Regions from separate parts of the Caldimonas thermodepolymerans genome, predicted to be linked through region 2. Evidence: predicted binding sites of a transcription regulator. Region 2 holds the regulator's gene; each other region holds the start of a gene.
What was found. The regulator FNR, encoded in region 2, switches genes on or off when oxygen is low (the NO sensors DNR and NnrR bind a similar motif). The targets are predictions, from matches to a motif close to TTGATNNNNATCAA.
Positions count from the first base shown of each region.

Region 1: IS481_RS05970 (DUF2189 domain-containing protein) is a predicted target of FNR. The motif match lies at 1,708-1,721, and genes of this name have one in related genera.
Region 3: IS481_RS13285 (hemerythrin domain-containing protein) is a predicted target of FNR. The motif match lies at 1,237-1,250, and genes of this name have one in related genera.
Region 4: IS481_RS00330 (PHA/PHB synthase family protein) is a predicted target of FNR. The motif match lies at 1,499-1,512, and genes of this name have one in related genera.

Region 1 covers NZ_CP064338.1:1,246,251-1,249,468, forward strand. Annotated here, with positions in the region: gene IS481_RS05960 (DMT family transporter) at 1-523, opposite strand, end outside; gene IS481_RS05965 (putative signal transducing protein) at 535-843, opposite strand; gene IS481_RS05970 (DUF2189 domain-containing protein) at 853-1,644, opposite strand; gene IS481_RS05975 (quinone oxidoreductase family protein) at 1,806-2,789, shown strand; gene lspA (signal peptidase II) at 2,833-3,218, opposite strand, start outside.
Region 2 covers NZ_CP064338.1:2,257,919-2,261,136, forward strand. Annotated here, with positions in the region: gene hemN (oxygen-independent coproporphyrinogen III oxidase) at 1-692, opposite strand, end outside; gene fnr (fumarate/nitrate reduction transcriptional regulator Fnr) at 898-1,617, shown strand; gene IS481_RS10585 (hypothetical protein) at 1,678-1,968, opposite strand; gene IS481_RS10590 (FixH family protein) at 1,980-2,294, opposite strand; gene ccoG (cytochrome c oxidase accessory protein CcoG) at 2,317-3,218, opposite strand, start outside.
Region 3 covers NZ_CP064338.1:2,815,517-2,818,734, forward strand. Annotated here, with positions in the region: gene IS481_RS13275 (hybrid sensor histidine kinase/response regulator) at 1-251, shown strand, start outside; gene IS481_RS13280 (Crp/Fnr family transcriptional regulator) at 302-1,069, opposite strand; gene IS481_RS13285 (hemerythrin domain-containing protein) at 1,302-1,865, shown strand; gene IS481_RS13290 (ATP-binding protein) at 1,862-3,218, opposite strand, start outside.
Region 4 covers NZ_CP064338.1:70,309-73,526, forward strand. Annotated here, with positions in the region: gene IS481_RS00330 (PHA/PHB synthase family protein) at 1-1,445, opposite strand, end outside; gene IS481_RS00335 (ElaB/YgaM/YqjD family protein) at 1,639-1,950, shown strand; gene IS481_RS00340 (zinc-dependent alcohol dehydrogenase family protein) at 2,027-3,019, shown strand; gene IS481_RS00345 (GlxA family transcriptional regulator) at 3,045-3,218, opposite strand, start outside.

The DNA of each region.
Region 1 (3,218 bases), 1.0 Mb from region 2:
CGAGCATCCAGCTGTACAGCCCCCACAGCAGCACCGCGAGCAGCATGTAGAGGTCGCCCGCGACCAGCCGCACCTGCAGCAGCGTGTCCCAGCTGCCGTGCGAGATCACGAACAGCACGCCCGCCAGCGACAGCGCCGCCCCGAGCAGCTGCCTCGCGTTCGGGCGCTCGCGGTACAGCAGCACGCCGATCGCGATCATCCACACCGGCATGCTGGCGGCGATCAGCGTCACGTTGATCGGGGTGGAGGTCTGCAGCGCGAGGTACTGCAGCGAGTTGTAGCAGCCAATGCCGTACAGGCCCAGCAGCGCGAAGCGCCGCCAGCGCGACCACAGCGGGCTGCCGGGGCGCAGCACGCGCCAGCCCAGCGGCAGCAGGATCAGCGCGGCCAGCACCCAGCGCAGGAAGTTCAGCGTCAGCGGCGCCACCGTGCCGACCATCATGCGCCCGATCACGGCGTTACCCGCCCACAGCAGGGGCGGCAGGGTGAGCAGCAGGGCGGTGCGGGCGTCGATGCGGGTCATGCGTGCGGGCCTCAAAGGCCCGGCATGTTAGCGCCGCAATTCCAGCACTGCTCGAAGGGGCCTTCGATCAGCTCGTTGCAAGCTTGGCAGACCCGGCGCCGTTCGCGCGGGTGCTGCAGCTCGTGCAGCAGGGCGCGTGCGGCATCCAGCTGTCCGTCGTCGGCGATCCAGACCTCGGGCAGGCTCTGGTCGGGCGGGATCTCGCCGGCGATGCCGCTGGCATAGAGGCGCTGCACGCTGGCCTCGATGCCGGCGCGGTTCAGGCAGTCGGCCCAGACGGTGGCGATGGCGAGGTTGGGGGCCTGCGTGAGCTTGCGCATGCGGCCATGCTACTGCGCCGGCACCGCGGTGCGGTAGGCATGCCACGAGGCGTGCCCGAGCACCGGGCCGACCACCAGCAGGCCGAGGAACCAGGGCAGCATCGCCAGCACCACCAGCGCCGTGATCAGCGCGCCCCAGCACAGCATCACGAACGGCTGGGTCAGCACCAGCCGCAGGCTGGTCAGCGCGGCGGTGATCGCGTCGACCTGGCGGTCCAGGATCATCGGGATGGCCACCACGCTGACCGCGAAGATCAGCCCCGCGAACAGGCTGCCCACCGCGACATAGGCGACCAGGAACTCGAGGTGCTCGGCCGCCAGCAGCTGGCGGATCGAGCCCTGGAAGTCCGGCATGCCCTCGAAGCTGACCGCGAACACGATCAGCGAGGCGCGGCCCCACAGCATCTCCAGGATCAGCAGCACCCCGCCGAAGATGGCCATGGTGCCGATGCTGTGCTCCCAGGCGAGCAGCGAGCTGCCGAGGTCGGGGTGCTCGCCGCGCTCGAGCACGCGGCTGGCCTCGTACAGCCCGAGGCACAGGAACGGGCCGACCAGCAGGAAGCCGGCGCTCAGCGCCAGGGTCCAGGCCGGGGCGTGGCGGAACACCAGCAGCAGCGCCCAGCCCATGCCGGCGAAGCAGGTGCCGTAGAACAGGCCGATGCCGGGGCAGCGGAGGAAGTCGCGCCAGCCGCGCGCCAGCCAGCGCAGCGGGTCGGCCGGCGCCAGGCGCTGCAGCGGGAGCTCGAAGGCCGACGGGGAGGGCGCCGGCGGCCCCACGGGCGGATCGGGCTGGGCATCCATCGTGCGTCGCAGCGTAGGACCAATCGCGCCGCCGGCGTACGCGGGAGAACGCGCATTCCCGCCTTGCCGCAGATCAAGAGGGGCGGCGGACTGCAGGTTTTTCCGTGTCGTCGTATGGTGTCGCCTGTTTGACCTACCGAACCCAGGAGAAGGAGACTGCCATGCCACTTGCCGTCCAGATCCGCCGCAACGGCGGGCCCGAGGTGATGGAGCTCGCCGAGGTCGCCGTCGGCGATCCCGGCCCGGGCGAGATCCGCATCCGCCACCATGCCTGCGGCCTCAACTTCATCGACGTCTACCAGCGCAGCGGCCTGTACGCGCTGCCGCTGCCGCTGACCCTCGGCATGGAGGCCGCCGGCGTGGTCGAGGCGGTGGGCGAGGGCGTCACGCACCTGAAGCCCGGCGACCGCGCCGCCTACGCCAGCCAGCCGCCCGGCGCCTACAGCGAGGTGCGCGTGATGCCGGCCAAGTGCGTCGTGCAGCTGCCCGATGCGATCAGCTTCGAGGAGGGCGCGGCGATGATGCTCAAGGGCCTGACCGTGCAGTACCTGCTGCGCAAGACCCAGCCGCAGGGCGGCCTGCAGCCCGGCGACCATGTCCTGTTCCACGCCGCAGCCGGCGGCGTGGGCCTGATCGCCTGCCAGTGGGCGCGCGCGATGGGGCTGGAGCTGATCGCCACCGCCGGCTCCGACGACAAGTGCCGGCTGGCGCTGGAGCATGGCGCGGCGCACGCGATCAACTACCGCCGCGAGAACTTCGTCGAGCGGGTCAAGGAGATCACCGGCGGGCGCGGCGTGAAGGTGGTGTACGACTCGGTCGGCAAGGACACCTGGGACGGCTCGCTTGACTGCCTGCAGCCGTTCGGCCTGATGGTCAGCTACGGCAACGCCTCGGGCCCGGTGCCGCCGGTGGCGCTCGGCACGCTCGCGGCCAAGGGGTCGCTGTACGTGACGCGGCCGACGCTGTTCTCGCACATCAGCAGCCGCGAGGCGACCCAGGCCATGGCCGACGACCTGTTCGGCATGGTCACCAGCGGCCAGGTGAAGATCCGCGTCGAGCGCCGCTACGCGCTCAAGGACGTCGCCCAGGCGCACATCGACCTGGAAGCGCGCCAGACCATCGGCTCCAGCGTGCTGCTGCCCTGACGGGCGCGCATGCGTCCCGGCGTCGCCCGCGCCGGGGCGCGGTTCAGCGGCTGCGCCGCACGCGCAGCAGCTCGTCCAGGATCAGCAGGGCCGCGCCGACGGTGATCGCGCTGTCGGCGATGTTGAAGGCCGGGAAGTGCCGGCCACCCCAGTGGAAGTCGAGGAAGTCGACCACGTAGCCGTGCAGGGCGCGGTCGATCACGTTGCCCAGCGCGCCGCCCAGGATCAGCGCCAGCGCCCAGGCGAACAGGCGCTGGTGGCCGTGGCGGCGCAGCATGAAGACGATGAACGCCGCCGCGGCCAGGCCCAGCCCGATGAAGAACCAGCGCTGCCAGCCGGAGGCGCCGGCGAGGAACGAGAACGCCGCGCCGGTGTTGTGCACCCGCACGATGTTGAAGAACGACGTGACCGGCGTGCCCTGCCCCGGCG
Region 2 (3,218 bases):
TGCAGGGTGCGCGCGAAGGACTCGGGCGTCTGCCGCGGCAGACCGTAGATCAGGTCGGCGTTGATCGAGTCGAAGCCCAGCTCGCGCGCCGACTGCATCAGCGCCGCGACGCTCTCGTAGGGCTGCACCCGGTGCACCGCCTTCTGCACGTCCGGGTCGAAGTCCTGCACGCCGAAGCTCAGGCGGTTGAAGCCCAGGCTCGCCAGGTGCGCAAGGCGCACGGGCGTGACGGTGCGCGGGTCGACCTCGATGGAGTATTCGCCGCCCGGCACCAGCCGGAACGCGGCGCGCAGCCGCCCCATCAGGCGTTCCAGCTCCGCGTCGCTGAGGAAGGTCGGGCTGCCCCCGCCGAAGTGCAGCTGCGACACCGACTGCCCGGTGCCCAGCACCTGGGTGTGCAGCTCGATCTCGCGCTCCAGCGCGTCCAGGTACTCGGCGGCGCGCTCGTGGTGCTTGGTGATGACCTTGTTGCAGGCGCAGTAGTAGCACACCGATTCGCAGAACGGGACGTGCACGTACAGCGACAGCGGCGCGCGCCGCCCGCCCACCGCCCCCGCCGCGCTGGCGCGCTGCTCCAGGGCCTGGCGGTACTGCTCCGCCGTGAAGGCCTCCACGAAGCGGTCGGCCGTCGGGTAGGAGGTGTAACGCGGGCCGGGCACGTCGAAACGGGCCAGCATCTCTTGCGTCAGCATGGGCACAGCGGTCGGGTCCATGTCGGGCACTGTGCCAGAGCCGGATGGCGCCGACTTGACACACCTCAAGGGGGATGCGGGCGGCCGAAGGAACAATGGCACGACGCTTGAGGGCCATCATGTCGCTCGACGGGAGACCTCCCCGGCCGCCGGCCGCGCGCATGCCCCGAGCCCGACCCTGACCGCGAAGCAAGGTGCGCGTCCGATGATGAAGCTGAACGAACTCAAGGTGGCCTGCTCCAGCTGCAACCTGCGCGAGCTGTGCCTGCCGGTGGGACTGTCCCGGCCGGAACTGGAAAAGCTCGACACGCTGGTGGCCAACCGGCGCTCGGTCAAGCGCGGCGAGGCGCTGTTCCATGCGGGCGACCCGTTCCAGTCGCTGTACGCGGTGCGCACGGGCTTCTTCAAGACCTGCGTCTCGTCCGAGGACGGCCGCGACCAGGTCACCGGCTTCCAGATGGCCGGGGAGCTGCTGGGGCTGGACGCGATCAGCCAGGACCGCCACACCTGCGACGCGGTCGCACTGGAGGACTCGCAGGTCTGCGTGATCCCCTACCACCAGCTGGAAACCCTGTCGCGCGAGTTCAACGACCTGCAGCGGCAGTTCCACAAGATCATGAGCCGCGAGATCGTGCGCGACCACGGCGTGATGCTGCTGCTGGGCAGCATGCGTGCGGAAGAGCGCCTCGCGGCCTTCCTGCTCAACCTGACGCAGCGCCTGCAGGCGCGCGGCTTCTCGCCCTCCGCGCTGGTGCTGCGCATGACGCGCGAGGAGATCGGCAGCTACCTCGGGCTCAAGCTCGAGACCGTCAGCCGCACCTTCTCCAAGTTCCAGGACGAAGGCCTGCTCGAGGTGAAGCAGCGCCACATCCGCATCATCGACCAGGACGGCCTGCGCCGCCTGGTCAACGGCGGCACCTGCTGAAGCGCCCGGGCAGGCCCGGCGCCCTGCCCCGGGGTCCGCGCGCCCCCGCCCCCGGCATGCTCAGCGCGCCGGAGAGCGCGGGCAGACGTCCGGGCGACCGTCCACCGGCAGCGGGCAGCGATTGATCTCGAACGGCGACATCGACAGCATCGTCGTCAGCGCACTGGAGCCCATCGTCACGGCCCAGAACACGAAGAAGCTGAGCGTGTAGACGGCCGACCGGGACAGCTCCAGCGGCGCACCGCCGAAGGTGTGCAAGTCCTCCGGGTCGACCATCGCGAAGACCAGCATCTCCAGCACCCCGGCCGCCAGGAAGGCGGGCCAGGCGATCCACATCCAGCGCTGTTTCATCGTCGTCTCCTCTACGGCTTGCCGCCCGCGGCCCCGTCATCCGGGGCCGGCGTGGCGGCGTGGTTGCGTGCCTGCAGCGCAGGTCGCAGCGCCGCCGCCTCGGCGGCCTCGCGTTGCTGCGCCAGCGTCTTGTTGATCTCGATGCCACGCCGGTAGTAGTCGTCGGCCACCACCGGGTCGGGCCGCGCCACCGCGATCATCACGGTGGCCACGCCGGCCACGACCACGGCGGCCGGGCCGCCGACCACCAGCCACATCATCGGCTCCCGCCACCAGGCCCGGGAGCGGGGTTCGACAGCGGGGGCGGAAGCGATGGTGGTGTTCATGGAAGGACTCCGGAAGGTGCCGTCAGCGCGGCACCAGGAAAGTGGATTTCTCGGTCACGGTGCGCGCCGGCTCGTCGTCGCTCGCCAGCCGCTCGATGTGGAACCAGATCGTGCTGGAGCGCCCCTGCAGCTCGTAGCCGGCCTCGGGCGGCAGCTGCACGCGCACGGCCAGCCAGCGGGCTTCGGCCGGGCCGACCTCGACCTGCGGATCGGATGCCACGGCCAGGCCGGGCAGCCCGTCGACCGACACGCGATAGCGTTGCACCGCTTCCGTGCCGTTCATGACCTGCAGGCGGTAGACGTTCTCGATGTAGCCGTCCTCGACGATGCGCGCCAGCGCACCGCGGTCGCGGATGACGTCCACCTTGAACGGGCTGCGCAGCGCGATGCTCACGACGAAGGCGATGCTGATGGCCAGCAGGATGGCGCCGTAGATCAGCACCCGGGGCCGCAGCACGCGACGGAACATCTGCGCGCGGCTCCAGCGGTTGGCCATGCCGTTCTGCGTGGAATAGCGGATCAGCCCCCGGGCATAGCCCATCTTGTCCATCACCCCGTTGCAGACATCGATACACGCGGCACAGCCAATGCACTCGTACTGTAGCCCGTTGCGGATGTCGATCCCGGTAGGACAAACCTGTACGCACAGCGTGCAGTCGATGCAGTCGCCCAGGCCCAGCTGCTTCGGGTCGGCCTTGCGCGAGCGCGAACCGCGCGGCTCGCCGCGCTGCTCGTCGTAGGTGATGATCATCGTGTCCTTGTCGAACATCGCGCTCTGGAAGCGCGCGTAGGGACACATGTACTTGCACACCTGCTCGCGCATGTAGCCGGCGTTGCCGTAGGTCGCGAAGCCGTAGAACAGCACCCAGAACCATTCCCAGGGGCCGAAGCCGAACGACAGCGCCGAAGCGGCCAGCGTCTTGA
Region 3 (3,218 bases), 560 kb from region 2:
GGCTGTACATCGTCGAACGCTTCATCACCGCGCACGGCGGCCAGGTGGTGGTGCACTCCAGCCCGGAGCACGGCACGGTGCTGGAAGTCACGCTGCCGCGCCACGGCGGGCACGCGGCCAGCGACGCCCCGCCGGCGCTGGCGATCGGCGAGCCGCCTGCGGCGGCCGAAGGGCCGGGCGCGTCCCCTGCCTGGCCTCCGTCGGAGGCCCGGCACGGAACGCGCACGACGACTCCTCCTCCCCCTGCCTGATCAGGCAGCCCTCGACGAGGAGCCGGTCGGACCGGTGCCGGTCCGTTCGATCAGTCGCCGGCGATCCGCCGCAGCGCGTCGAGCTGCAGCACGCGCACCGTGTAGCCGGCGACTTCGATGATCTGCTTCTCGCGCAGCTGGCGCAGCACGCGCGAGAAGGTCTCGGGCGTGACTGCCAGCTGCGAGGCGATGGCGCGCTTGCGCTCGCGCAGCACCACCACCGCCCCCTCGCGGCCGGGGCGCAGCTCGGCGTGCTGCAGCAGCCAGGTCGCGCAGCGCGCCTCGGCATCCTTCTGCATCAGGCCGAGCGTGCCCTCGGTCAGGTCGCGCACGCGCACGGCCAGCACCGTGATCAGCCCCTCGGCCAGCAGCGGGTGCTCAATGCACAGGGCGCGCACCGCCTCGAGCGGGAAGGACCACAGCAGCACGTCGCTCTGCGTGCACGCGTCTTCCAGGTAGCGGCCGTTCAGCCAGGCACTGGCCACGTCCAGCCACTGGCCCGGCTCCACGCGCCGCGTCTGCTGCGTCAGCCGCCCCTGCGACATCGTGCCCAGCGCCACCTGCCCCGACGCGACCAGCCACAGCGCATGTGCCGCGTCACCGCGGCTGAGCACCGGGCAGCCCGGCGGCAGCGTGTGCTCGACGGCCTCCCGCGCCAGCGCCAGCGCCGCCTCGCGCGGCACCCGGGCAGGCTGCAACGCCGCCTGCAGCATGGCGGTGCGCGCATCGAGCGGGATCGCGCGTCCGGGCGGGTGGTCGAGCTGCACCGGCAGGCGCGGCGGCTGGCGATCGATGAGGGAAGCAGACACGGTACTCACGTTGAGGGCTCCTCGGCGTGATGCGGACTTTGGCGGCAAGCCCGCCGCGGGACGTTGCGCTGGCTCAAGAAAGCCTCACGGCCACCGGCCGGATTCCCGCCGACTTGCGCCAGGTCTGCCCCGCGGCCCCGGGGGCACCGGCCCCACCCTGCCGGCAGCAGGCCTGCTTGACCTGACTCAAGCAGGCGGACGGACCCGGCCGCACAATGGGCGCCTCCAGCGAGGACACCGCATGCTGCCCGGCTTTTCCAGCCCCGCCGCGAGCTTCGACCAGCCGTTCGAGATGCTCGCCGCCTGCCACGATCGCGTGCGCCGCAGCCTGCGGCGGCTGACGCTTCTGGTACCGCACCTGCAGGCGCACGGCAACGATGCCCCGGCGCGCCAGGCGGCCGCCGACGTGCTGCGCTACTTCGACCTGGCCGCCCCGCACCACCACGAGGACGAGGAGCGCCACGTGTTTCCGCCGCTGCTGGCGTGCGGCCCGGCCGCCGTGCAGGCGGCGGTGCGGCAGCTGCAGCAGGAGCATCGCGAGATGGCGCGGGCCTGGGCGGCCTTGCGCCCGGGCCTGCAGCGGCTCGCCGACGGCGAGGCCGACACGCTGGACGAGGCCGATGCCGGGCGCATCCAGCGCTTCGTCGCGCTCTACGAGGCCCACCTGCGCCTCGAGGACGAGCAGGTCTACCCGGTCGCGCGGCAACAGATCGACGCAGCCGCTCTGCCGGCCATCGGTGCCGAGATGGCACGACGCCGCGGCGCACCCGCGCCCGGCATGCAGGACCTGCCCGGCCGCCGCTAGGCGTGGCGGCCGCGCGCGCGGCTGACCAGCTGCAGCACGCCGCGCAGCCGGTCCTGCTCGACCGGCTTGGTGAGGTAGTCGTCCATCCCCGCTTCCAGGCAGCGCACGCGGTCCAGCGGCATCGCGTGCGCGGTCAGCGCGACGATGGGGCAATGCCCGCCGCGCATGGCTTCCATCGCGCGGATGCGGTGCGTGAGCTCGATGCCGCTCATGCCGGGGATCTGCAGGTCCATGAAGATGAGGTCGAAGCCCTCGGCCTCGCACAGCTGCAGCACCTCGGCGGCGCTGACGGCGCAGGTGACTCGGTGCCCCAGGCGCCGGATCAGGGTGGTCGCCACGAAGCGGTTGACCGCATGGTCGTCGACCAGCAGCACGTGCAGGCCGCTGCCCGCATCGGGCGCGGCGTCCGCTTCCAGCCCGGCCAACCCCCGGTAGGCGGTCGACTCGAAGCGCGAACGCGCCTTGTCGTGCGAAAGGTTGAGGTTCTGCGCGGCGGCGACGGCCCACTCGCGAGCGGCCTCCGGGTCGTCGTCCTCCCCGGGGTCCACGCGCAGCAGCGGCAGCGTCAGGTGGAAGCGGCTGCCCTTGCCGACCTCGCTTTCGGCCCACAGCTGCCCGCCCATGGCCTCGGCCAGCCGGCGCGAGATCGTCAGCCCCAGCCCGGTGCCGCCGAACTCGCGGGTGGTCGAGCTGTCGGCCTGGGTGAAGGATTCGAAGATGCGCTCCAGCTTGTCGGGGGCGATGCCCACGCCGGTGTCGCTGACCGCCAGGTGCAGCACGGCCGAGCCGCCCTGCCCTTCGGGCCACACCGAGACGTCGATGCGGCCCTGGCGCGTGAACTTGATCGCGTTGCCGACCAGGTTGACGATGATCTGCCGCAGCCGCAGCGGGTCGGCCACCAGCCGCGGCGGCACGTCGGGGGCGACCAGGCAGTTGAGCTGCAGGTGCTTCTCGCGCGCGCGCGGTTCCAGCGGCGCGATCGCTTCCTGCAGCAGCGTGCGCACGTCGAAGGCCAGGTGCTCGACGCTCATGCGGCCGGCCTCGATGCGCGACAGGTCCAGGATGTCGTTGATGATGTTCAGCAGGGCGACCGCCGAGGACTTCACCAGCGTCAGGTAGCGCCGCTGCGTGTCGGTCAGCGGGGTCTCCAGCGTCAGGTCCACCAGGCCCATGATGCCGTTCATCGGCGTGCGGATTTCGTGGCTCATGTTGGCCAGGAACTCGCTCTTGGCGCGGCTGGCCTCCTCGGCCGCGGCCTTGGCCTCGCGCAGCTCGCTCTCGACGCGCTTCTGTTGCGTGATGTCGGTGATCACGCCGAGGATGCCGCCGATCTCGCCGTTGGCGCCGGTGAAC
Region 4 (3,218 bases), 1.7 Mb from region 2:
CTGAGCAGGTGGATCTTGTAGACCGAGGGCCAGGGCGAGACATGGTCGCGCTCGGTGCTGACGACGAACATCGGCACGCGGATGTCCTTCAGCGCGACCGGCCGGCCATGCACGGTGTAGCGGCCTTCGGCCAGGTCGTTGTCGAGGTAGAGCCGGCGCAGGTACTCGCCGTGCATGCGCTGCGGCATGCGCGTGGCGTCGGCGTTCCAGGCGCGCAGGTCGGTCAGCGGCGTGCGCGCGCCCATCAGGTACTCGTGCACGAGCTTGGACCACACCAGGTCCTTGGAGTTGATCAGCGCGAAGGCGCCGGCCATCTGCCGGCCGTCCAGGTAGCCCTGTTCGGCCATCAGGTCCTCGAGGAAGGCGATCTGGCTCTCGTCGATGAACAGGCCCAGCTCGCCCGGCTCCTCGAAGTCGGTCTGCGCGGCCAGCAGGGTCAGCGTCTTCAGCAGCGGCTTGCGGTCGCGCGCCAGCGCCGCCGCGGCGATCGCCATCAGCGTGCCGCCCAGGCAATAGCCCACGCCGTGCAACGGCACCTCGGGCTGCGCCCGGGTGATCGCGTCCAGCGCGGCGAACACGCCCAGGTCCAGGTAGTCCTCCATGCCGAGGTCGCGGTCCTCGCCGCCGGGGTTCTTCCAGGAGATCATGTACACCGTGTGGCCCCGCCCGACGAGGTACTTCACCATCGAGTTCCCGGGCGACAGGTCGAGGATGTAGTACTTCATGATCCACGACGGCACGACCAGCACCGGCTCGGGGTGCACCTTGTCGGTCGCGGGGGCGTAGCGGATCAGCTCGATCAGCCGGTTGCGGTAGACCACCTGCCCGGGCGTGACGGCCACCGTCTCGCCGGGCCGGAAGCGCTCGACGCCGGCGGGCCGGCCGTCGGTCAGCACCGCCAGCGCGTCGCGCCACCAGTTGGCGCCGCCGCGCAGCAGGTTGTAGCCCAGCGTGCGCAGGGTCTCTTCCTGCACCTGCGGGTTGGTGGCGACGAAGTTGCTCGGCGACCAGACGTCCAGCCACTGGCGCGTGACGAACTCCACCACGTGCTCGTGGTGCTTCGAGACACCGCGCACGCCGGTGGTGGCCTCGCGCCACCACTGCTGGGCGAGCAAAAAGGCCTGCGCGAGCAGGTGGTAGGGCGGGCGCTGCCACTGTGGCGGGGCGAAGCGCTTGTCCGGCGGGCCCGGTTCCTGGCAGGGCGGGCACAGCCCCATGCCCCAGGCCTGCACGTACAGCAGCCACTGCAGCTGCTGCTTCCAGGCGCTTTCGGCGAGCTGCAGCTGCTTGCCGGGCGACATCGCCAGGTGCCAGTACCAGTCGCTGAACGCATTGGCCAGCGCCGAGGGCGACAGCCCGTGCGTCATGCGGGCCAGCGCCACCTTCAGGGGCACGTCGAGGGGCTGGAAGGTGCTGCCGGAACGGCGGTCGTCGTGGTCGGGCATGGGACCTCCCGCAGGATGATGGACCATCTTGCGGCGCACGGCCGGCGTGCGGATTGAGGCCGGTCAAGGCGGGTCGCCGGCGCACGCCGGACGTGAGCTGGCGCAAAGCGGCGCGCGCGATGCGGTTCAAGATGGACGGACGTGCCGCTGCCTGCGCCGCAGGCCGGCGGGCACGCCCCGATGGAGCTGAACCATGGACACCCGGATGCGCAAGGAACGACTGACGGCCGACATGAAACTCGTGGCGCGCGACATGGAATCGCTGCTGCGCTCGGCCGCACGACAGGCCAACGGCGAGATGCAGGAACAGTACGAGCGCCTGCTCGACCGGCTTGCCGAGACCCGGCAGCAGCTGGGCGAGGTGGAAGACCGCCTGGCCGGCCGGGTGCGTGCGGCCGGCCGCGCGACCGACGGCTACGTGCACGAGCACCCCTGGCAGGTGATCGGCGTGGCCGCCGCGGTGGGTGCGCTGGTCGGCGCGGCGCTGGTGGGCCTGCGCAGGTGACGCGTGCGCGGGAGGCCCGGCCGGCGCCGGGCGCCACTGGCATCCCGTGCCTGAGCGCGCTACAACATCGACTGCCATGAAAGCCATGGTCCTGCATGCCCCCGGGCAGCCGCTGCGGCTGGAAGAGCGCCCGGACCCGGTCCCCGGATCCGGCGAGGTGCGGCTGCGCGTGCACGCCTGCGCGGTGTGCCGCACCGACCTGCACGTGGTGCACGGCGAGCTGCCGCATCCGCGCCTGCCCCTCGTCCCGGGCCACGAGATCGTCGGCGAGGTCGACGCGCTCGGCCCCGGCGTGACGGGGTGGCGGCCCGGCCAGCGGGCCGGCGTGCCCTGGCTCGGGCAGACCTGCGGCCACTGCCGCTATTGCGGCGCCGGGCGCGAGAACCTCTGCGACACGCCGGTGTTCACCGGCTACACGCGCGACGGCGGCTACGCGACCCACGTGGTTGCCGCGGCCGACTACTGCCTGCCGCTCGACGGCCTGCCCGAGCCGGATGCGGCGCGCATCGCGCCGCTGCTGTGCGCCGGGCTGATCGGGTACCGCTCGCTGCGCGCGGCCGGCGACGACGCGATGGACCTCGGGCTGTACGGCTTCGGCGCCGCCGCCCACCTGCTGGCCCAGGTGGCCAGTCACCAGGGCCGGCGCGTCCATGCCTTCACGCGCCCGGGCGACCGGGACGGCCAGGCGTTCGCGCGCTCGCTGGGCGCGGTCTGGGCCGGCGGTTCGGACGAGCGGCCGCCCTGCGAGCTCGACGCGGCCATCCTGTTCGCCCCGGTGGGCGAGCTGGTGCCGCTGGCGTTGCAGGCGGTGCGCAAGGGCGGGCGCGTCGTGTGCGGCGGCATCCACATGAGCGACATCCCGTCCTTCCCGTACCGCCTGCTGTGGGAGGAGCGCGAGCTGGTCTCGGTGGCCAACCTCACGCGCGCCGACGGTCGCGACTTCCTCGCGGCGATCGCCGGCATGCCGCTGCGCGTCGAGGTGACGCGCTACCAGCTCGAGCGCGCCAACGAGGCGCTGGCGGACCTGGCCGCCGGTGCGCTGCAGGGCGCGGCGGTGCTGATCCCCTGAGCCGGTCGCCTCGCGCGGGGCGGCTTCAGGGGCCGCTGCGACGGCGCCATGCCTGCGGCGGCACGCCATGCCGGCGCACGAAGGCGCGCTGCAGCGCATCGACCGAACCGTAGCCGCAGTGCCCGGCGATGCGCTCCTGCGGCCACTGCGTGCGGCGCAGCAGCTGCTCGGCGGCCTGCAGGCGCTGCTGCGCGACGTA